DNA from 3 places in the Streptomyces sp. NPDC047706 genome. Region 2 is predicted to be linked to each of the others. Evidence: riboswitches for the same ligand, from Rfam matches in the RefSeq annotation. Region 2 holds a riboswitch; each other region holds the start of a gene.

The links. A riboswitch is a leader RNA that binds a small molecule or an ion and turns the genes downstream of it on or off. The one in region 2 is predicted to bind thiamine pyrophosphate.
Region 1: another riboswitch for thiamine pyrophosphate. It lies ahead of thiC (phosphomethylpyrimidine synthase ThiC); the one in region 2 lies ahead of thiO (glycine oxidase ThiO).
Region 3: another riboswitch for thiamine pyrophosphate. It lies ahead of ACGF8A_RS09185 (thiamine ABC transporter substrate binding subunit); the one in region 2 lies ahead of thiO (glycine oxidase ThiO).

What each region holds. Positions count from the first base shown of each region.
Region 1 is NZ_JBIDCW010000039.1:32,851-39,945, reverse strand. Features, by position in the region: gene ACGF8A_RS32640 (metallophosphoesterase) at 1-986, shown strand, start outside; gene ACGF8A_RS32635 (hypothetical protein) at 1,180-2,046, shown strand; gene thiC (phosphomethylpyrimidine synthase ThiC) at 2,168-3,964, opposite strand; TPP riboswitch at 3,958-4,147, opposite strand; gene ACGF8A_RS32625 (YibE/F family protein) at 5,392-6,663, shown strand; gene ACGF8A_RS32620 (SsgA family sporulation/cell division regulator) at 7,094-7,095, opposite strand, start outside.
Region 2 is NZ_JBIDCW010000010.1:90,524-97,618, reverse strand. Features, by position in the region: gene thiE (thiamine phosphate synthase) at 1-484, opposite strand, end outside; gene ACGF8A_RS14475 (Rv2175c family DNA-binding protein) at 621-986, opposite strand; gene ACGF8A_RS14470 (NAD(P)/FAD-dependent oxidoreductase) at 1,064-2,281, opposite strand; gene ACGF8A_RS14465 (hypothetical protein) at 2,362-2,700, opposite strand; TPP riboswitch at 2,753-2,866, shown strand; gene thiO (glycine oxidase ThiO) at 2,863-4,029, shown strand; gene thiS (sulfur carrier protein ThiS) at 4,026-4,226, shown strand; gene ACGF8A_RS14450 (thiazole synthase) at 4,230-5,027, shown strand; gene pknB (Stk1 family PASTA domain-containing Ser/Thr kinase) at 5,145-7,073, shown strand.
Region 3 is NZ_JBIDCW010000006.1:90,725-97,819, reverse strand. Features, by position in the region: gene ACGF8A_RS09195 (FAD-dependent monooxygenase) at 1-923, shown strand, start outside; gene rlmN (23S rRNA (adenine(2503)-C(2))-methyltransferase RlmN) at 1,215-2,321, shown strand; TPP riboswitch at 2,343-2,461, shown strand; gene ACGF8A_RS09185 (thiamine ABC transporter substrate binding subunit) at 2,585-3,655, shown strand; gene ACGF8A_RS09180 (ABC transporter permease) at 3,631-5,295, shown strand; gene ACGF8A_RS09175 (ABC transporter ATP-binding protein) at 5,295-6,344, shown strand; gene ACGF8A_RS09170 (maleylpyruvate isomerase family mycothiol-dependent enzyme) at 6,341-7,095, shown strand, end outside.

The DNA.
Region 1 (7,095 bases), on a different contig from region 2:
GCACGCACCCCGGTGAGGTCACGAGCCCCGTCGCCGATCCGGTGGACCATCCGGAGGCGTACACGCCCACGGAGCGCGACCTGCCCGTCATCAACCGAGGTGACACGGTGCAGGTGACGGTCGATCCGTCAGCCCTGCCGGAGCAGCAGCCGCAGTCCACCAACGGTCCCGGACCTCTGTACGTCGTCGGCGACGTACACGGCTATTTCGACGAGTTGCTGGCCGCCCTCCGGGCCAAGGGCCTCATCGACGACGCCGGCCAGTGGTGCGCGGGCACCGCGCGACTGTGGTTCCTGGGCGACTTCACCGACCGCGGCCCCGACGGCATCGGCGTGATCGACCTCGTGATGCGGCTGTCCGCCGAGGCCGCCGCGGCCGGAGGCTACTGCAAGGCCTTGATGGGAAACCACGAGCTGCTGCTGCTCGGCGCCAAGCGGTTCGGCGACACGCCTGTCAACTCCGGCGCGGGCACTGCCACCTTCCAGGCGGCCTGGCTGCTCAACGGCGGCCAGAAGACCGACATGGACCGCCTCCAGGACCACCATCTGCAGTGGATGGCCCGCCTGGACGCGCTCACCGAAACCGACGGTCACCTGCTCGTCCACTCGGACACCACCGCGTACCTCGACTACGGCGACTCCATCGAGGCCGTCAACGACAACGTCCGCGAGGCCCTCACCCGTAACGACGCGGACGAGGTCTGGGACCTGTTCCGCAAGTTCACCAAACGCTTCTCCTTCCGCGACGAGGGCGGCGCCGACGCCGTTCGCTCACTGCTCGATACGTACGGCGGTACCCGCATCGTTCACGGCCACAGCCCCATTCCCTATCTGCTCGGCGAGGTCGGCTCCGAAGACGGCGAGGACAGCACCGGTCCGGTGGTCGACGGGCCGCACGTGTATGCCGACGGCCTCGCCATCGCGATGGACGGCGGCGTGACCATGGCCGGAAAGCTGCTGGTCCAGCAACTGCCGCTGGATAACTGAGCTTTCCCTGGGCAGGCGTACCCGGACGGCGGGCCGGCGCACCACCGCGCGGGCCAGGTGCCAATTTCTGGAAACCCCCTGTCACGGCGCACCGTCACCGCTCTACCATCGCCTTATCCGTAGCAGGCTCCCCTCCGTTTCTGCCCGACGGCTCGTCAGCGTGCGAGCCCCAAGCCCTACGGAGCATCGGGGGATGCACATGAACAGCGTTCCGCAGCACCTGTTGAGCGAGGACCGCCAGGATTACGAGCGGCTCCTCGACGAGGCGCTGCGCTCCGCACACCACCGGCCCGAACTGGCTGCAGTGGGACAGCGGCTCAACCCGGAACAGCTGCGCACCATGGCGCTCAACGCCACCGCACTCATCACGGCGGCCGCGGCGACCGAGTACCAGCATTACGTGAAGGTCCGCGAGGAACTGCGCCGCCCGGCGCCGTCCACCCCGGCGGCCACCCGCGAATCCGGCTCCAGCGAGCCGGGCACGGGTGGCGTGGGGCTCGCCACCACCATGGGAGAGGCCGCCGCCGAGACCGTCGGCGCGGGCGCCGTGGCCGTCATCGCGGTCCTGGCACCCGTCCTGGCCGGAACGGCCGCGGCGATCTTCCTGCTCGTCGGCTACACCCTGAAGATGCTCGACCCCGAGCCGGGCATCGCTCAAACAATGGTCACCACCGGGTGGGTGTTCGGCGCCGTGACCGCGGTCGCCATCCTGCTCGCCGCCGTCGGCCTGTTGATCACCGCTCTGAGCAACAGGCCGACGCTGAATTCCGGACCGTACGACGAACTCAGCCAAGAGGTGGCAGGCGCCAGGGAGGCCTGGCGCCGGGCTTTGCTGGAGAACGGCATCCTGCCGTTCCTCCGGGAGGCCCTCACCACCCCTGATCCGGCCGCGCTGCGGCGTGCGGCCCCGACGATCCCGACCAGTCGGATGCCGCACCTGGGCTACGACCGTCCGGGCTTCACCAGTCCCGGTGACGGCCCGTCGGGCTCACGCCCGAGCTTCACGAGCCCGGACTACTCCAGCCCGGACTTCGGAGGCCCGGACCACAAGCCGGAATGACCTCCGGCTTGCGCCCCCGTGGTGCGCAAGCCGGAGGTCCGGCGCCGGCGTGCTGTCGGGTGCGGGCTGGACCGAGACGATGACGGGGCCGCAGGCCAGCGCCCCCGTCCCATCGGCCGGGTCAGTCCGCGATCGGCAGATACACCCGGTTGCCTGCCGCCGCGAACTCCTTCGACTTCTCGGCCATGCCCTGCTCGATCTCCGCCTGCGTGCCGCCGTGTTCACGGCGGATGTCCTGGGAGATCTTCATCGAGCAGAACTTCGGTCCGCACATCGAGCAGAAGTGTGCCGTCTTGGCGGGCTCGGCCGGGAGGGTCTCGTCATGGAACTCACGGGCTGTGTCCGGGTCGAGGGCGAGGTTGAACTGGTCCTCCCAGCGGAACTCGAAGCGGGCGTCGGACAGCGCGTCGTCCCATTCCTGCGCACCCGGGTGCCCCTTGGCGAGATCGGCCGCGTGGGCCGCGATCTTGTAGGTGATGACGCCGGTCTTGACGTCGTCACGGTTGGGCAGGCCCAGGTGTTCCTTGGGCGTGACGTAGCAGAGCATGGCCGTGCCCCACCAGGCGATCATCGCGGCGCCGATACCCGAAGTGATGTGGTCGTACGCCGGCGCGATGTCCGTCGTCAGCGGGCCGAGGGTATAGAACGGAGCTTCATCGCAGATCTCCTGCTGAAGGTCGATGTTCTCCTTGATCTTGTGCATCGGGACATGTCCCGGGCCTTCGATCATGGTCTGTACGTGGAAACGCTTCGCGATCCGGTTGAGTTCCCCGAGAGTGCGCAGTTCCGCGAACTGCGCCGCGTCGTTGGCGTCCGCGATCGAGCCGGGCCTCAGGCCGTCGCCGAGCGAGTACGTGACGTCGTAGGCGGCGAGGATCTCGCACAGTTCCTGGAAGTTCTCGTACAGGAACGATTCCTTGTGGTGGGCCAGGCACCACGCCGCCATGATCGAGCCGCCGCGCGAGACGATCCCGGTCTTGCGGTTCGCCGTCAGCGGCACATACGCCAGACGCACGCCCGCGTGGACCGTCATGTAGTCCACGCCCTGCTCGGCCTGCTCGATGACCGTGTCCTTGTAGATCTCCCAGGTCAGCGCCTCGGCCCGGCCGTCGACCTTCTCCAGAGCCTGGTAGAGCGGCACCGTGCCGATGGGGACGGGGGAGTTGCGCAGCACCCACTCGCGCGTGGTGTGGATGTTGCGGCCCGTGGACAGGTCCATGACCGTGTCGGCGCCCCAACGGGTCGCCCAGGTCATCTTCTCGACCTCCTCCTCGATGGAGGACGTGACCGCCGAGTTGCCGATGTTGGCGTTGACCTTCACCAGGAACCGCTTGCCGATGATCATCGGCTCGATCTCCGGGTGGTTCACGTTCGCGGGCAGAACGGCCCGCCCCTCAGCGATCTCCTCACGCACGACCTCGGGCGAGACGTTCTCCCGGATGGCCACGTACTCCATCTCGGGCGTGATCTCCCCCCGTCGTGCATACGCGAGCTGCGTGACCGCCTGACCGTCCCGGCTGCGACGCGGCAGGCGCGGGCGGCCCGGGAAAACAGCGTCGAGGTTGCGCAGCCCGCCACGCGGCGACGTGTGCTTGATCCCGTCGTCCTCGGGACGGACGGGACGGCCCGCGTACTCCTCGGTGTCGCCGCGGGAGATGATCCAGTTCTCCCGCAGCGGTGACAGACCGCGGCGGACGTCGGTTTCGACGAGTGGATCGGTGTACGGGCCTGATGTGTCGTACAGCGTGACCGACTGCCCGTTGGTGAGGTGCACCTGACGGACCGGCACATGCAGGTCGGGGCGGGAGCCCTCGACGTACGCCTTGTGCCAGCCGATGGACTTCCCGGCCTCCCCGTTGATCGCGTCCTCGGTCGCGTTCTGGGTGGAGGCAGGCGTGCGTGCGTCCTTGTTGGCCATGAGACCGATCTCCCTACGCCGGCATTACCCGGTAACAGGTTCGGCGGTCGACGCAGCGGTTTCCGTCTGTCGGCGTTTCATGGGAAACATCACTCGTGCCGAGTCACGTTCCACGTGAAACATCGCGAAGACGGAGGTCAGCGCCCTCTCAGCCCGGTGCTCCGAGCTCCCGCGTTTACAAAGGTGCCCCCACGCTAGCGTCAATTCGGGCGCGGTGAACAGAGGGCCCCAGCCGTTCTTGCGATGATCGGTCGGTGACCTCGAATCAGCAGCCCCCGTTCCCGCCGCAGGAACCGCCGCGCGGAACCGGCTCCGGCACGGGGTCGGAACGCGGCTCAGATGTGGTCGGGGGTGGCACCGCTCCGGGCAGGGGGCCCGATATGGGCCGAGGTGCGCCTGGGGCGGGGCGGGGGGACGCTTCTGGCGGTGGCCGGGGCGGTGCCGCCCCTGGCATGGGGCAAGGGAATACTCCGGGTCGTGGCCGGGGTGGTCCTTTCGGCATGGGTGTAGGTGGCATCGGCGTGAGTGACATGGGCGTGGGTGGCGGATCCGGCTCGGGTCCGCGTGAGCGGGCTGACTTCGGACCGGGCTTCGGGCCGGGGGGCGGGCCTGGCGACCGGTCGGGCTACGGGCCGGGGGGCGGGCCTGGCGACCCGTCGGGCTACGGTGCGGGAGAGGGGTCACGGTTCGGCTCGGGTGGCGGACCCGGCTTCGACTCGCCTGGTGGGTCGGGCCTGGCGTCGGGTGGCGAACCCCGCTTCGGCTCAGGAGGGGCTCCCGGCTCGGGTTCGGATGGCGGGTCGGGCTTCGGGCAGGATGGATCCGCCTCCGGAGTGGGCTCGGGTGGCCGGCGCGAGCACGGGGCCGGTGCCGGGGGCGTGCCCGGGCAGGGCCCCGGTACCGGGGACGGACTGGAGCGTGCTGCTGCCGCGGATGGTGGCCGGGGCCACGGGTTTGGAGAGGCCGGTGGCTACGGCCACGGCGGTGGTTCTGACCAGGGCAGTGGACAGGACTGGGGCAGTGATCAGGGCCAGGGCAGTGGACAGGACTGGGGCAGTGATCAGGGCCAGGGCAGTGGACAGGACTGGGGCAGTGATCAGAGCCAGGGCAATGGACAGGGCTGGGGCAGTGATCAGAGCCAGGGCAATGGACAGGGCTGGGGCAGTGATCAGAGCCAGGGCAATGGACAGGGCTGGGGCGGTGGGCACGGCCACGGTGAGGGTCGCGGCCACTCCGGGCCGGGTGGAGACCGATCACACGGCCTTGGGCCCGGCGGCGGCCAACAAGGTTCGGGCAGCGGACAGGGGCCCGGCAGTGGCCAAGGACGCGGCCACGGGCACGACGACGGCCCGGGACACGGCTCCGGCGGTGGACAGGGTCACGGCCACTCGCACAGCCACGCCCACGGCCCCGCGGCCCCCGTATCCATGCACCTGCGCAAGGTCATCGCGGCGGTACTCATTCCTTTCGCCGCCGCTGTCGTGGTCGGCCTCGCCGTTCTGTGGCCCGGCGGTGCTCCGCCGCACGAGCGCACGGGCGTCGGCTTCGACCGGCAGACCCAGCAAGCCACGGTCACCAAGATCGAGGAGCTGCCCTGCGACCGCGTCAACGGCTCGGCGAACACACCGAACGGTGACACGTCCACCGCCGAGGGCTCCTCGGCCCAGCAGCAAGCGGTCGGCACCTGCAAACGCGCGACGATCCGGATCGACACCGGCGAGGACAAGGGCCGCACCTTCACCGAGATCGTGCAGCCCGACCAGTCACGGCAGTTGCACGAGGACGAGAAGGTCGTGGTCGCCTACGAGCCCTCCGCGCCCGAGGACCTGCAGTACTCGGTCACGGACGTGAACCGCCGCCTCCCGATGACAGTCCTCGCCGGCATCTTCGCCCTGGCGGTCGTGGCCGTCGGACGGTTGCGCGGTGTCATGGCGCTGATCGCGCTGGCCATCAGCTTCCTGGTGCTCAACTTCTTCATCCTGCCCGCGATTCTCCAGGGCTCGAACCCCCTCGTCGTGGCGGTGGTAGGGGCGAGCGCCATCATGCTGATCGCGCTGTATCTGTGCCACGGCCTCTCGGCCCGAACATCCGTGGCCGTGCTCGGCACACTGATCTCGCTCGTGCTGATCGGCATCCTCGGTCTGGTGTTCATCGACTGGGCGGCGCTCACGGGCAACACGGACGACAACACCGGGCTCATCCACGGCCTGTACCCGTCGATCGACATGAGCGGCCTGCTGCTGGCCGGCGTCATCATCGGTTCGCTCGGCGTCCTGGACGACGTGACGGTGACCCAGACCTCGGCGGTCTGGGAGCTGCACGAGGCCAACCCGACGATGGGCTGGCGCGGGCTGTACCGGGCGGGCATCCGCATCGGCCGCGACCACATCGCGTCCGTCGTCAACACCCTGGTCCTCGCCTACGCGGGCGCCGCACTGCCGCTGCTCCTGCTCTTCTCCATCGCTCAGAGCAGCGTAGGCACGGTTGCCAACAGCGAACTGGTCGCCGAGGAGATCGTGCGCACCCTGGTCGGCTCGATCGGCCTGGTGGCCTCGGTGCCGGTCACCACGGCGCTCGCGGCCCTGGTGGTGTCGGCAGACCGGCCCGGCCAGGCGCCGGGCGCAGCGTCGGCCGCCGCCGGTGGCGGCGAGGCTCTGGTTCCGGCCCGCACAGGAAGGGGGCGGCGGCGCAAGCGTTGAGCGCCTTCGGTGCAGCCATCCACGGCACCGCTTCACGCCCCGAACCCCGCCTTCACGACCGGTATCCGCGCTTCACGCCCAGTGTCCCGGCTTCACGACGGTGTCCGCGCTTCACGCCCCGTATCCCCGCCTCACGACCCCGGCTTCACGACCCGTACCCGGGAGTCCCTCCGGCCCATCGCCCTCCGGACACCCGGCATAAGCGTCCCTGCCCGGCGGGTCCACAGCCGTAGCCGCAACTACCGCGTGTCCCCCAGCCGCCTGCAAGCCGGCCGACCATCCCGGCCGCCGCAAGCCACAGCCCCGGTCTCAGCCACACGTAGCCTCACACAGCTACACGAAGCCTCACACAACCGCACATCCTCAGCTGGCCACACCGACCCCCCTCACCTCAGGCGAAGCGTTACACCACGCTCTCCCACCGGGCGGCTC
Region 2 (7,095 bases):
CCGTGTGCCGGACCAGGTCGAGGCCGGGGGCGTGGCGGCCGGGCTTGGTGGGGGTGGGCCAGCACGGCCCGGTGCAGAAGTAGTCGACCCCCTCCTGGACTGCCGCCGCCGCGGCCTCGGACGCCGCGTGCGTGGACCGGCCTATGAGGATGTCGTCGCCGAGGATCGCCCGGGCCGCGGGGACCGGGAGGTCGCCCTGGCCGAGATGGAGCACACCGGCGCCGGCGGCGTGGGCGACGTCCGCGCGGTCGTTGACGGCGAGCAGCTTGCCGTGCCGGGCGCAGGCGTCGGCGAACACCCCGAGGTGCTCGAGCTCCTCGGCGGCCTCCATGCCCTTGTCGCGCAACTGCACGATGTCGACCCCGCCGGCCAGGACCGCGTCCAGGAACTCGGGCAGGTCGCCCTGGCGCTTGCGGGCGTCCGTGCACAGGTAGACACGGGCGTCGGCGAGCCGGGCGCGAGCGGTGGCGGCGGTGTCGGGCATAGGTGGGTCCCCCCGTGGATCGGTACCTCTGGATGTGTCTGCCGCCGGCGTACGGGCCGCGCGGGCGCTCGGCCCCGGGGGCCGGGCCCGCGGGCCCGGCCCGTACGCCGGACAGCCTTCTCGGGTCGGGCTGGGATCAGACGGCGAGTGCCTGGGCCCGCCGCTTCACCTCCGTGCCGCGATTCTCGCCGAGCGCCTGCGCGGGAGTGCCGGGCAGGCTCGGGTCGGGGGTGAAGAGCCACTCCAGCATCTCTTCGTCCGTGAAGCCGTCGTCCCGCAGGAGCGTCAGGGTCCCGGACAGGCCCTTGACGACCTTGTCCCCGTCGATGAAGGCGGCGGGGACGTGCAGCGCACGGTTCTCACCGCGGCGCACGGCGATGAGCTGGCCCTCCTTGACCAGCTGCCGCACACGCGTCACCTCGACGCCGAGCATTTCGGCGATGTCGGGGAGGGCGAGCCAGGCGGGGACGAGAGCATCGATCTTTGCGTCAATCTCGGTCACGGGAACAAGCCTGCCATCCCCCACTGACACTCGGAAGTCAGCCCCGCCCACCAACCCCTTTGACCTGCGGCGACGCGTTAGGCCGTGGCCGCCTTCAGCGGGCGCGCCGGGTCGGCGAGCAGCTCCGGGCTCATCGCGGCCGCGGCCTCGATCAGCCGCCGGCCCTGCGCCAGGTCCCGAGGGCGGCCCACGGCGAGCAGGGCGACCAGCCGGCCCTCCCGCAGCCAGCACACCGACCAGGCGGGCCCCGCCGGGTCTCCGCGCCACACGGTGGCGTCGGCGCACGCGTGGTGCCCGGCGTACTGGACGAAGCGCCCGAACTGCTCTGACCAGAAGTACGGGACCGGGTCGTAGACGGCCGGTGCCTCGCCGATGATGTTCGCCGCGATCGTGCGGGGGCCCTGCAGGGCGTTGTCCCAGTGGTGCACCATCAGCCGCTCGCCGTACCGCGCCGAGGGGAAGGACGCGCAGTCACCCACGGCGTAGACGTCCGGCGCCGAGGTGCGCAGGTGGTCGTCGGCCAGGACCTCCCCGTGCCGGCCGAGCTCGATGCCGGAGCCGGCGAGCCTGCGTGTGGCGGGCCGGGCGCCGATGCCGACCACGACGGCGCCGGCGGGTACCCGCGATCCGTCGTCCAGGACGACCGCCCCGGGCTCGACCCGCTCCACGCGCGCGTGCGTGCGGAGGACGGCGCCGCTGTCGGCGTACCAGGCGCTCATCGGCGCGGCCACGTCGGCGGGCAGCGCCCCGGCGAGGGGACGGTCCGCGGCCTCGACGACGGTCACCGCGCAGCCCGCCTCCCGGGCGGCGGTGGCGAACTCCGCGCCGATCCAGCCCGCGCCGACGACCACGATGTCGTGCTGCCGGGCGAGCACCGGCCGCAGCCGCTCGGCGTCGTCCAGGGTACGCAGCAGGTGCACGCCCGGGACGCCCTCGGCGCCGGGCAGGGTGACGGGTTCCGCTCCGGTGGCCAGGACCAGCACGTCGTACGGCACCGGCCCGGCCTCGGTGTCCAGCTCGTGGTCACCGGGGCGCACACCGGTCATCTCACGCCCGAGGTGCAGCTCGATGCCGAGCGCCTCGAAGTCGACGTCGAAGGCGGAGTGCTCGGCCGTGCCGAGCAGGACCGCCTTGGACAGCGGCGGCCGGTCGTACGGCTGGTGGGGCTCGGCGCCGATCAGCGTCACCGCGCCGTCGAAGCCCTGTTCCCGCAGGGCGACCGCGGTCTGCACCCCGGCCATGCCCGCGCCCACGACGACCACGCGCCGCGCCTGTGCCCTCGTCTGCTCGCTCACCTGATCACCATAGACACCTGACAGTTTGTCAGTAAGGGGGGCGGTGCCCGTTGCGCGGTCCCCCGTGCCACGGGCCACCGCTAGCCGAGCTGCTCGACCGCGCTCGTCCCGCTGCCGGCCTGCGACTCCCACTCCCAGCTCTCCTCCAGCCGGACCCGCCCGTCCGGCAGTTCCACGACGGCCGACACACAGTGCCCCGAGGACGTCGTCCCGTCCCGCTTGAGCTGCACGTACCGGAAGTCCAGCCGGTCCCCCGCGCGCGTCCCCACGAGGTACCCGCGGACGACGTCCCCACCCGCGTACTCGGCCCAGACCTCGCCGTCCTCCTCGTGGTACGTGAACCGGGTGCGCGTACCCACCTGGCCCGGGGCCTGGTCGGCGACGGGAGCGAGGACGAGGCCGTCCAGTGAGCGGGGCATGCCAGGCGGCTCCCTTACAGAGGGGCGGAGTCAAGAGCTAGGGTGGCCACCGTAAAGCACTCGCGGGAGCCCGGACGCACCGGGCTGAGAGGGAGGCTGGGCGGCCTCCGACCGTACGAACCTGATCCGGGTCATGCCGGCGAAGGGAGGGGCGCGGTACCCGTGTCGTCTTCTGCACGCACCTCGGACGTCCTCGTCATCGGGGGCGGAATCATCGGTCTGGTCACGGCCTGGCGTGCCGCGCAGCGCGGACTCGCCACCGCCGTGGTGGACCCGGAACCGGGCGGCGGGGCCGCCCAGGTGGCGGCCGGCATGCTGGCCGCCGTCACGGAACTCCACTACGGCGAGCAGACCCTGCTCGGTCTGAACCTCGCGTCGGCCCGCCGCTATCCGGATTTCGCGGCCGAACTCACCGACCTCACCGGTCACGACCTCGGCTACCGCCGCTGCGGCACCCTCGCCGTCGCGCTGGACGCCGACGACCGCGCCCATCTGCGCGAACTGCACGCCCTGCAACGGCACACGGGGCTCGACTCCGAGTGGCTGTCGGGCCGGGACTGCCGCCGCCTGGAGCCGATGCTGGCGCCGGGTGTGCGCGGCGGGCTGCGGGTGGACGGCGACCACCAGATCGATCCGCGGCGGCTCGCGGCGGCCCTCGTGGCCGCCTGTGAGCGGGCGGGTGTCGTCTTCCACCGGGAGTGGGCCGAGCGGCTGCTGGTCGTCCGGGAGCGGGCGACGGGCGTCGTCACGCGCGCGGGGGGCGAGCTGGCCGCCGCGCAGGTGGTGCTCGCCGCCGGCAGCCTCAGCGGGCGGCTCGCGGGCGTCCCGGACGCCGCAGTGCCGCCCGTGCGGCCGGTCAAGGGGCAGGTGCTGCGGCTGACCGTGCCGGCGCGCCTCGCGCCGTTCCTGAGCCGCACCGTGCGCGCGGTGGTCCGCGGCAGCCACGTCTACCTGGTGCCGCGGACGAGCGGTGAGCTGGTCGTCGGCGCCACCAGCGAGGAGCTGGGCTGGGACACGACGGTCACCGCCGGGGGCGTGTACGAGCTGCTGCGCGACGCGCACGAGCTCGTCCCGGGGCTCACCGAGCTGCCGCTGACGGAGACCAGGGCGGGCCTGCGGCCCGGCTCGCCCGACAACGCGCCCCTGCTCGGACCTACGGGGCTGGACGGTCTGCTGCTGGCCACCGGCCACTACCGCAACGGCGTCCTGCTCACCCCGGTGACCGGTGACGCCATGGCGCACGTCCTGACGACCGGTGAACTTCCGGACGAGGCCCGTCCCTTCACGCCGAAGCGCTTCAGCGCCGCACTCACGGAGCAGCCCGCATGATCATCTCCGTCAACGGGGAGCCCCGCCGGATCGCCGACGGGACGGCTCTCGACGCCCTCGTACGCACCCTCACCGCGGCGCCCTCCGGAGTGGCCGCCGCCCTCAACGAAACCGTCGTCCCGCGTACCCAGTGGCCCGCCACACCCCTTTCGGAAGGGGACCGTGTCGAGGTCCTCACCGCCGTCCAAGGAGGCTGACCCATGGCCGACGATCCGTTTGTCCTCGGAGGTACGACCTTCACCTCCCGGCTGATCATGGGCACCGGCGGCGCGCCGAGCCTGGACGTGCTGGAGCGCGCGCTGATCGCCTCCGGGACCGAACTGACCACCGTCGCGATGCGGCGCGTCAACCCCGGCGTCCACGGCTCCGTGCTGTCGGTGCTGGACAAGCTGGGCATCCGCGTGCTGCCCAACACGGCCGGCTGCTTCACGGCCGGTGAGGCGGTGCTGACCGCCCGCCTCGCGCGCGAGGCGCTGGGCACCGACATGGTCAAGCTGGAGGTCATCGCCGACGAGCGCACCCTGCTGCCCGACCCGATCGAGCTGCTGGACGCCGCGGAGACGCTGGTGGACGACGGCTTCACGGTGCTGCCGTACACCAACGACGACCCCGTCCTCGCCCGCAAGCTCCAGGACGTGGGCTGCGCCGCGATCATGCCGCTCGGGTCGCCGATCGGCTCCGGCCTCGGCATCCGCAACCCGCACAACTTCCAGCTGATCGTCGAGCACGCGCGGGTGCCGGTGATCCTGGACGCGGGAGCGGGTACGGCGTCGGACGCGGCGTTCGCGATGGAGCTGGGGTGCGCGGGTGTGATGCTCGCCTCAGCGGTGACCCGGGCGCAGGAGCCGGTGCTGATGGCCACCGCCATGCGCGGCGCCGTGGAGGCGGGGCGGCTGGCCCGGCGGGCGGGGCGTATCCCGAGGCGCCACTTCGCTCAGGCGTCGTCGCCGGTGGCGGGCACGGCCGCACTGGACCCGGAACGGCCCGCCTTCCAATGACCCGGTACGGCGCCGAGGGCACAGTCGGGTAAGGCACGTCACAGGTCGGCTGCAGTACCGCCCCGATGGTCCGGGAACCGGCCGGTGGTGTCGGTGACGGCTCGTACACTCGCCTGCGTGGACACGACCCTTCAAGACCCTCTGGTCGGGCAGCTGCTCGACGGCCGCTACCGCGTCGACGCGCGGATCGCGGTCGGCGGGATGGCCACGGTCTACCGGGCCGTGGACACCCGCCTCGACCGCGTCCTCGCGCTCAAGGTGATGCATCCGACCCTGGCAGTGGACGCCTCCTTCGTCGAGCGCTTCATCCGCGAGGCCAAGTCGGTGGCCCGGCTCGCCCACCCCAACGTCGTCCAGGTGTTCGACCAGGGGGCGGACGGGGCGTACGTCTACCTGGCCATGGAGTACGTCTCCGGCTGCACCCTGCGGGACGTGCTGCGCGAGCGGGGGGCGCTGCAGCCGCGGGCCGCGCTGGACATCCTGGAGCCGGTCCTGGCCGCGCTGGGCGCCGCCCACCGCGCCGGGTTCGTGCACCGGGACATGAAGCCGGAGAACGTCCTGATAGGGGACGACGGACGGGTCAAGGTGGCCGACTTCGGCCTGGTCCGGGCCGTGGACACGGTCACCCACACCACCGGGTCGGTCCTGGGCACCGTCTCCTACCTCGCCCCGGAGCAGATCGAGCACGGCAGCGCCGATCCCCGTGTCGACGTCTACGCGTGCGGTGTGGTGCTCTACGAGATGCTGACCGGCGGCAAGCCGCACACGGGGGACTCCGCCGCCCAGGTGCTCTACCGGCATGTGCACGAGGACGTCCCGCCGCCCTCGGCCGCGGTGCCCGGCCTGGCGTTCGAGCTGGACGAGCTGGTCGCCGCGGCGACCGCCCGCATGCCGGAGGTCCGCCCCTGCGACGCCGTGGCGCTGCTCGCGCTGACCCGTGAGGCCCGCGGGGCGCTCGGCGCCGAGCAGCTCGACGCGGTGCCCCCGCAGGCGGTCACCGCGGAGCACGACAACGCCGACGACCGGACGAGCGTGATCCCGCGCGCGCTGACCGCGCTGCGCCGGCTGCCCGTGAACGAGGACGACGACGAGTCCCGCTACAACCGGACCAGCCGTCTGGAGTCGCCGCCCCTCGACGACGCCCCGCGCCGCCGGACCCGGCCCCGGCGCGGCGTCGCCACGGTCGTCGCCGCGGTGCTGCTCGCGCTGGGCCTCGGTACGGGCGTGTGGTACATCAACTCCGGCCAGTTCACCCAGGTGCCGCCGCTGCTGGCGAAGACCGAGGCGCAGGCCGAGGACCGGCTCGCGGACGCCGGGCTGGAGGTCGGGCAGGTCAAGCACGCCTACAGCGACACGGTGCGGCGCGGCACGATCATCAGCACCGACCCGGCGCCGGGCGCCCGGATCCGGCACAACGACTCCGTGACGCTGACCGTCTCCGACGGTCCCGAGACGGTGAAGGTGCCGGACGTCGCGGGCCATCGGCTGGACAAGGCGCGCGGCGTGCTCGAGGACAGCGGGCTGGAACCGGGCATGGTGACCCGGGATTTCAGCGAGGACGTCCCGCGCGGCTTCGTGATCGGCACGAACCCGGCGACGGACACGACGACCCGCGCCGGCACGGCGATCGCGCTCACCGTCAGCAAGGGCGCCCGGGTGGACGTCCCCGACGTCACCGGCGGCGACCTGGGCGAGGCCAGGGAGCGGCTCCAGGAGGCGGGCCTGAAGGTGCGGGTCGCCGCCGGGCGGATCAACTCGGAGCACGAGGCAGGGCAGGTCGCCCGGCAGGACCCGGGACCCGACGGCGAGGCCGCCGCGGGCGACACGGTGACGCTGACCCTTTCCAAGGGTCCGGAGATGATCGAGGTTCCGGACGTGGTGGGCGACAGCGTGGACGAGGCAAGGCAGAGACTCCGGGGCGCCGGTTTCGAGGTCGAGGAGGACCGCGGACTGCTCGGTCTGTTCGGCGACACCGTGCGCCGGCAGTCCGTCCCGGGCGGCGAGACCGCGCCCAAGGGGTCGACGATCACCCTCCAGATCCGCTGACGGGGCGCCGGGGGTCGCGTGA
Region 3 (7,095 bases), on a different contig from region 2:
GGCTCGGCCACGGCACGGACACGCCCGGCGACGTGACGCACGGACTGGAAGGCGGCCGCCGGCCGGCACTGGAACACATCCAGGCCGTGCTCGACCGGCTCTCCCCGCAGCCGACCACCGCCTCGGCCATGCGCTGGTCCTCGATCTTCCGCATCAGTCACCGCCTGGCGGACCGCTACGGCGACGGCAGGGTGTTCCTCGCGGGCGACGCCGCGCACATCCACCCGCCAACCGGCGCGCAGGGCATGAACACCGGCATCCAGGACGCCTGCAACCTGGCCTGGAAGCTGGCCCTCGCCGTGCGGGGAACGGCCCACCCTCGGCTGCTCGACAGCTACGACGCCGAACGGCGGCCGATCGGCGAGGAGGTCGTGGGCCGCACGGTCCGGCACGCCCGGGAAGGCATCCAGGCCGACCCCGACGACCCCGACGACCCCGCCACGATCATGATGCGGGAGGCACAGCTGCTGGTCGCCTACCCGGACAGCCCTGTCGTAGGACCCCGGACCCCGGGCCTCACCGGCCCCGATGCCGGTGACCGGGCACCCGACTGCGGCGGCCTCACCGACAGCGTCGCCGCCTACCCGATGCGCCTGTACGACGTACTCCGCGAGCGTGATCACGTCCTGCTGCTCTACGCGGACGAGGACGGGCAGGCGGACACCTTCGCGGACCTGGCAGCCAAGACGCGTACGGCGAGTCACGACCAGGTGGCGGTGTACGCGGTGCTCGCCGCCGGGGTGGACGCCGGCCGGGCCGGGCTGCCGGTGCTGTGGGACAGCCGGGGCGAGTTCCGCGGCGGCTACCGGGCCGAAGGCCCCACCGCCCTCCTCGTCCGCCCCGACGGTCACCTCGGCGCGCGGGTCACCCCGGCGTCGGTGGAGCGGCTGACCGCTCACCTTTCCCAGGTCTTCGGGCCCTGACTCGTACTCGGCACGCCCTTGACGCTCTCCCGCGTCGACCGCACGGCGGTCGGTCACCCGCACCGGACGACGACCGGCGGGCCGCACAACCCAGGTGGAGGTCCTTCCGGGCGGCTGCTGCAGCCGTGGAGCGGCGGGCAAGGTGCAGCGGTCAGGATGCGCGGCCCCGTCTGCCGGGCCGACACCGGGCGTCCGAGGGCGCTCGGCGACGACCGGTGACAGCTGCCGACGACCGTCGTAGCCGGCGGCAGCCGCAGGTCACCCAAGTGGATCTGCGACACTGGTACAGCCATGCCTAAGCCCGGAGAACTCACATTCGTCGCCCCCCGCGGAGCCAAGAAGCCGCCGCGGCATCTTGCCGATCTCACGCCTGCGGAGCGCAAGGACGCTGTTGCCGAGATCGGTGAGAAGCCGTTCCGTGCCAAGCAGCTCTCGCAGCACTACTTCGCGCGGTACGCGCACGATCCGGAGCAGTGGACCGACATCCCGGCCGGGTCGCGGGGGAGGCTGCGGGAGGCGTTGCTGCCCGAGCTGATGACCGTCGTGCGGCATCTGTCGACGGACGAGGGCACCACCCGTAAGACGCTGTGGCGGCTGTTCGACGGGACGCTCGTGGAGTCGGTGCTGATGCGCTACCCGGACCGGGTGACCATGTGCATCAGCTCGCAGGCGGGCTGCGGGATGAACTGCCCGTTCTGCGCCACCGGGCAGGCCGGGCTCGACCGCAACCTGTCCACCGCCGAGATCGTCCACCAGATCGTGGACGGCATGCGGGCGCTGCGCGACGGCGAGGTGCCCGGCGGGCCCTCGCGGCTGTCGAACATCGTCTTCATGGGCATGGGCGAGCCCCTGGCCAACTACAAGCGCGTCGTCGGTGCCATCCGCGCGCTCACCGACCCCGAGCCGGACGGGCTCGGGCTGTCGCAGCGCGGGATCACCGTCTCGACCGTCGGACTGGTGCCGGCGATCCACCGCTTCGCCGACGAGGGCTTCAAGTGCCGGCTGGCGATCTCGCTGCACGCCCCGGACGACGAGCTGCGCGACACCCTCGTGCCCGTGAACACGCGCTGGAAGGTGCGCGAGGTGCTCGACGCCGGGTTCGACTACGTCCAGAGGTCCGGGCGGCGGCTGTCCATCGAGTACGCGTTGATCCGGGACATCAACGACCAGGCCTGGCGCGGTGACCGGCTCGGCCGGCTGCTCAAGGGCAAGCCCGTGCACGTCAACCTCATCCCGCTGAACCCGACCCCGGGCTCCAAGTGGACCGCGTCCCGGCCCGAGGACGAGAAGGCGTTCGTGGAGGCCATCGCCGCCCATGGTGTACCGGTCACGATCCGGGACACCCGTGGTCAGGAGATCGACGGGGCGTGTGGTCAGCTCGCGGCCACCGAGCGGTAGTCTGACGCCGTACACATCTTCATATTCCGGCAGGGGAGCGCCACAGCGCTGAGAGTGCGGCAGCCATATCTTGGGTGGGCCGCAGACCCTCTGAACCTCGCCCAGGTCATTCTGGGTAGGGAGATCGGTCGTCACTCGAGCTGTTGCGCCCTGCCCGGGAACCCGTTCCAGGTCCCGGGCAGGGCCGCGTCTCTTCCTGGTCACCCAGGAGGAAATCAGTGAGCAACACCAGGAAGTTCACAGCCGTCGTCGTCGGGCTGGGCATGGTCACGCTGTCCGCGTGCGGGGCCTCGGGATCCGGCGGTGAAGGCTCGGACTCCAAGACGGTCACCCTCGTCAGCCACGACTCGTGGGCCGTGTCCAAGAGCGTGATCGCCGCCTTCGAGAAGCAGTCCGGCTACCACATCAAGGTCCTCAAGGACGGCGACGCCGGCCAGGCCGTCAACAAGGCCGTCCTGACCAAGGACAACCCGCAGGGCGACGTCCTCTTCGGCGTCGACAACACCCTGCTGTCCCGCGCGCTCGACAACGGCCTCTTCCAGCCGTACGAGGCGAAGGACGCCGACCTGGTCAAGCCGGAGTACCGGGCCGACCAGGAGCAGCACCGCGTCACCCCCGTCGACACCGGCGACATCTGCGTCAACTACGACAAGGCCTGGTTCGGCGAGCGCAAGCTGGACCCGCCGAAGACCCTCGACGACCTGGCCGACCCGGCGTACAAGAATCTCCTCGTCACCGAGAACGCCGCCACCTCCTCACCCGGCCTCGGCTTCCTGCTCGGCACGGCCGCGAAGTACGGCGATGGGGGCACCTCCCGCTCCAGCGGAGCCGAGAGCGGGGGAGGCTGGGAGGACTACTGGAAGAAGCTCAAGGCCAACGGTGTGAAGGTCGTGGACGGCTGGGAGCAGGCCTACAACGAGGAGTTCTCCGGTTCCGCCAGCGGCAGGAAGGCGGGCGGCGACCGGCCGCTGGTCGTGTCGTACGCCTCCTCGCCCCCCGCCGAGGTCGTCTTCGCCGATCCGAAGCCCAAGACCGCGCCCACCGGCGTGGCCATGGGCACCTGCTTCCGGCAGGTCGAGTACGCCGGGCTGCTGAACAACGCGAAGAACCCCGAGGGCGGCAAGGCGCTGCTCGACTTCATGCTCACCAAGCAGTTCCAGGACGACATGCCGCTGAACATGTTCGTCTACCCGGTGCGCGAGGGGGCCCAGGTGCCCGCGGAGTTCGTGAAGTACGGCCCGCAGGCCGAGGACCCCGGGACCCTGGACCCGGCGAAGATCGCCGAAAACCGTGACGAGTGGGTCAAGTCGTGGACGTCGCTCGTACTCAAGTAGCCGCCAGGGCCCGCGGGAACGCGGCGCGGCTCGGGCTTCTCGCCCTGCCCGTCGCGTTCTTCGCCGTCTTCTTCGCCTATCCCGTCGCCGCGATCGTCGGCCGTGGGCTGAAGGCCGACGGGAGCTGGCAGTTCGGGCGGATCGCCGACGTCCTCGCCCAGTCCGGCATCCGGCACGTCCTGTGGTTCACCACCTGGCAGGCGCTCGCCTCGACCGCGCTGACGCTGCTGATCGCGCTGCCCGGCGCGTATGTGTTCGCCCGCTTCGACTTCCCCGGCAAGCAGGTGCTGCGGGCGGTCGTGACCGTGCCGTTCGTGCTGCCGACCGTCGTGGTCGGCACGGCGTTCCTGGCGCTGGTCGGGCGCGGCGGGCTGCTGGACGACCTCTGGGGCGTACGGCTGGACACCACGGTGTGGGCGATCCTGCTCGCGCACGTCTTTTTCAACTACGCGGTCGTCGTACGCACGGTCGGCGGGCTCTGGGCGCAACTCGACCCACGTCAGGAGGAGGCCGCGCGGATGCTCGGGGCGTCACGTCTGAGCGCCTGGCGGAGCGTCACCCTGCCCGCGCTGGGGCCGGCCGTGGCCGCCGCCGCCCTGATGGTCTTCCTGTTCACCTTCACCTCCTTCGCCGTGGTGCAGATCCTCGGCGGACCCACCTTCTCCACCCTCGAAGTGGAGATCTACCGGCAGACCACGGAGGTCTTCGACCTCGCCACCGCCGCCGTGCTGACGCTGGTCCAGTTCGCCGCGGTGGGCGCGGTGCTCGCCGTGCACGCCTGGACCGTACGGCGGCGGGAGTCCGCGCTGCGGCTGGTGGACGCGTCCGTGACCGCGCGCCGTCCGCGCGGTGCCGGGCAGTGGGCGCTGCTGGCCGGTGTCCTCGCCGTGGTCGCCCTGCTGCTCCTGCTGCCGCTGGCCGTGCTGGTGCAGCGCTCGCTCGACGCCCCCGGGTTCGGCTATTACCGGGCGCTGACCAGCGAGGACGGCGGCACCTTCCTGGTCCCGCCGATCGACGCGATCGGCAACTCGCTGTCGTACGCCGTGGCCGCCACCGCGATCGCCGTACTGGTCGGCGGGCTCGCTGCGGTGGCGCTGACCCGGCGGGACGCGGGGCGGTTCGTGCGCGGTTTCGACGCGCTGCTGATGCTGCCGCTGGGCGTGTCCGCGGTGACGGTCGGTTTCGGGTTCCTGATCGCCCTCGACGAGCCGCCGCTGGATCTGCGCGCCTCGTGGATTCTGGTACCCCTCGCGCAGGCGCTGGTCGGGGTGCCCTTCGTCGTGCGGACCATGCTGCCGGTGCTGCGGGCGGTGGACCTACGGCTGCGTGAGGCGGCGGCGGTGCTCGGGGCGTCGCCGTGGCGTGCCTGGCGCGAGGTGGACCTGCCGATGGTGCGGCGGGCGCTGCTGATCGCGGCCGGGTTCGCCTTCGCCGTGTCACTGGGGGAGTTCGGGGCGACCGTGTTCATCGCGCGCCCTGACAACCCGACGCTGCCGGTCGCCGTGGCGCGGCTGCTGGCGCGGCCCGGCGATCTCAACTACGGGCAGGCGATGGCCCTTTCGACGATTCTGATGGTGGTGTGCGCGGTGGCGCTGCTGGTGCTGGAGCGGCTGCGGACCGACCGGACGGGGGAGTTCTGATGCTGCTCGGCCTGGAGGAGGCGACCGTACGGTTCGGTGGGCGGCCCGTCCTCGACGGTGTCGGCCTGGAGGTCGCCGAGCACGAGGTGGTGTGCGTGCTGGGCCCCAGCGGAAGCGGCAAGTCGACGCTGCTGCGGGCCGTGGCGGGGCTGCAGCCCCTCGACTCCGGGCGGGTCCTGCTCGACGGACGCGACCAGGCCGGCGTGCCCGCGCACCGACGCGGCGTCGGGCTGATGTTCCAGGACCATCAGCTCTTCCCGCAGCGGGACGTGGGCGGCAACGTGGCCTTCGGGCTCCGGATGCGCGGGGCACCGAAGGCACAGCAGCGGGAACGTGTACGGGAGTTGCTGGAGCTGGTCGGGCTGCCCGGTGCCGCACCCCGCGCGGTGGCCGCCCTGTCCGGCGGGGAGCAGCAGCGGGTGGCACTCGCCCGGGCGCTGGCGCCGCGGCCCCGGCTGCTGATGCTGGACGAGCCGCTCGGACAGCTGGACCGCTCGCTGCGCGAACGGCTCGTCGTGGAACTGCGGGAGCTGTTCGGCCGGTTGGGGACGACCGTGCTCGCGGTGACGCACGACCAGGGTGAGGCCTTCGCGCTGGCCGACCGTGTGGTGGTCATGCGGGACGGGCGGATCGCCCAGTCCGGTACGCCGCTTCAGGTCTGGCAGCGGCCCGCGGACGCGTTCGTGGCGCGCTTCCTGGGCTTCGGCAACGTGGCCGGCGCGACGGTGAGCGCGCAGGCCGCGGACACGGCGTGGGGGAAGCTGCCGGTGCCCGAGGGCGCGGAACAGGGGGCACGGACGGTGCTCGTACGGCCGGCCGGTGTGCTCCTGGCCGCCCCGGAAGCCGGGCTGCGGTGCAAGGTGGCCGCGCGGACGTTCAAGGGCACCCATGTCGCCGTACATCTGCAACCGGTGGACGGGGCGCCGCGGTTGGAGGCGGCGTGCGCGCTGCGGGACGCACCCGGGGTGGGGGAGATCGTGGGCGTCGAGTTCGACGCGGCGGAAATCGTGGTGCTCGGCGCTCCGGATGATCGTAAGGTGCGGGCATGACGCGACTCGCACATGACCGGTACTGCGACGAAGTCGCCCATCAGGTGGGCCTGTTGCGGTCCGTCGTGACCTCCGGGGCCGATCTTGCGGCCACCGTACCGACCTGCCCCGACTGGACCCTGGAGCAGCTCGTCCGGCACATGGGCCAGGCCCTGCGCTGGGTGGAGCTGCTCGTGCGCACCCGCTCCGAGGTGGAGATCCCGGAGGACCAGGTGCCGGGCGCCGAGGGACCCGCGGCGTACGGGGACGCGGCCGCGCTGGAGGCCTGGCTGGCGGAGAGCGGCGAGATGGCCGTGGACACGCTCCGCAAGGCGGGCCCGGACGCCCCCGTGTGGGGGTGGGCAGGGGAGCCCGACGCCGGGTTCTGGGCCCGCCGGATGACCCACGAGATCACCGTCCATCGGGCCGACGCCGCACTGGCCGCCGGCCTGCCCTACGAGGTCGCGCCCGACGTGGCCGCCGACGCGATCGACGAATGGCTTCAGATCGTGGAGTTCGTGCAGCGGACGATGCCGCACGACTCGGCGCGGGAACTGCGCGGGCCGGGGAGAAGCATCCATCTGCACGCGACCGACACGGGGCCGGAGCTCCAGGCCGAGTGGCTCGTCGAGCTGACCGAGGAGGTGCTGGTCTGGCGGCGCGGCCACGAGAAGGCCACGGTGGTGCTGCGCGGGCCGCTCACCTCGGTGCTGCTGGCCTTCTACCGGCGGCTGCCGCTGGACAGTGCGGAGGTGGAGGTACTCGGGGAGCG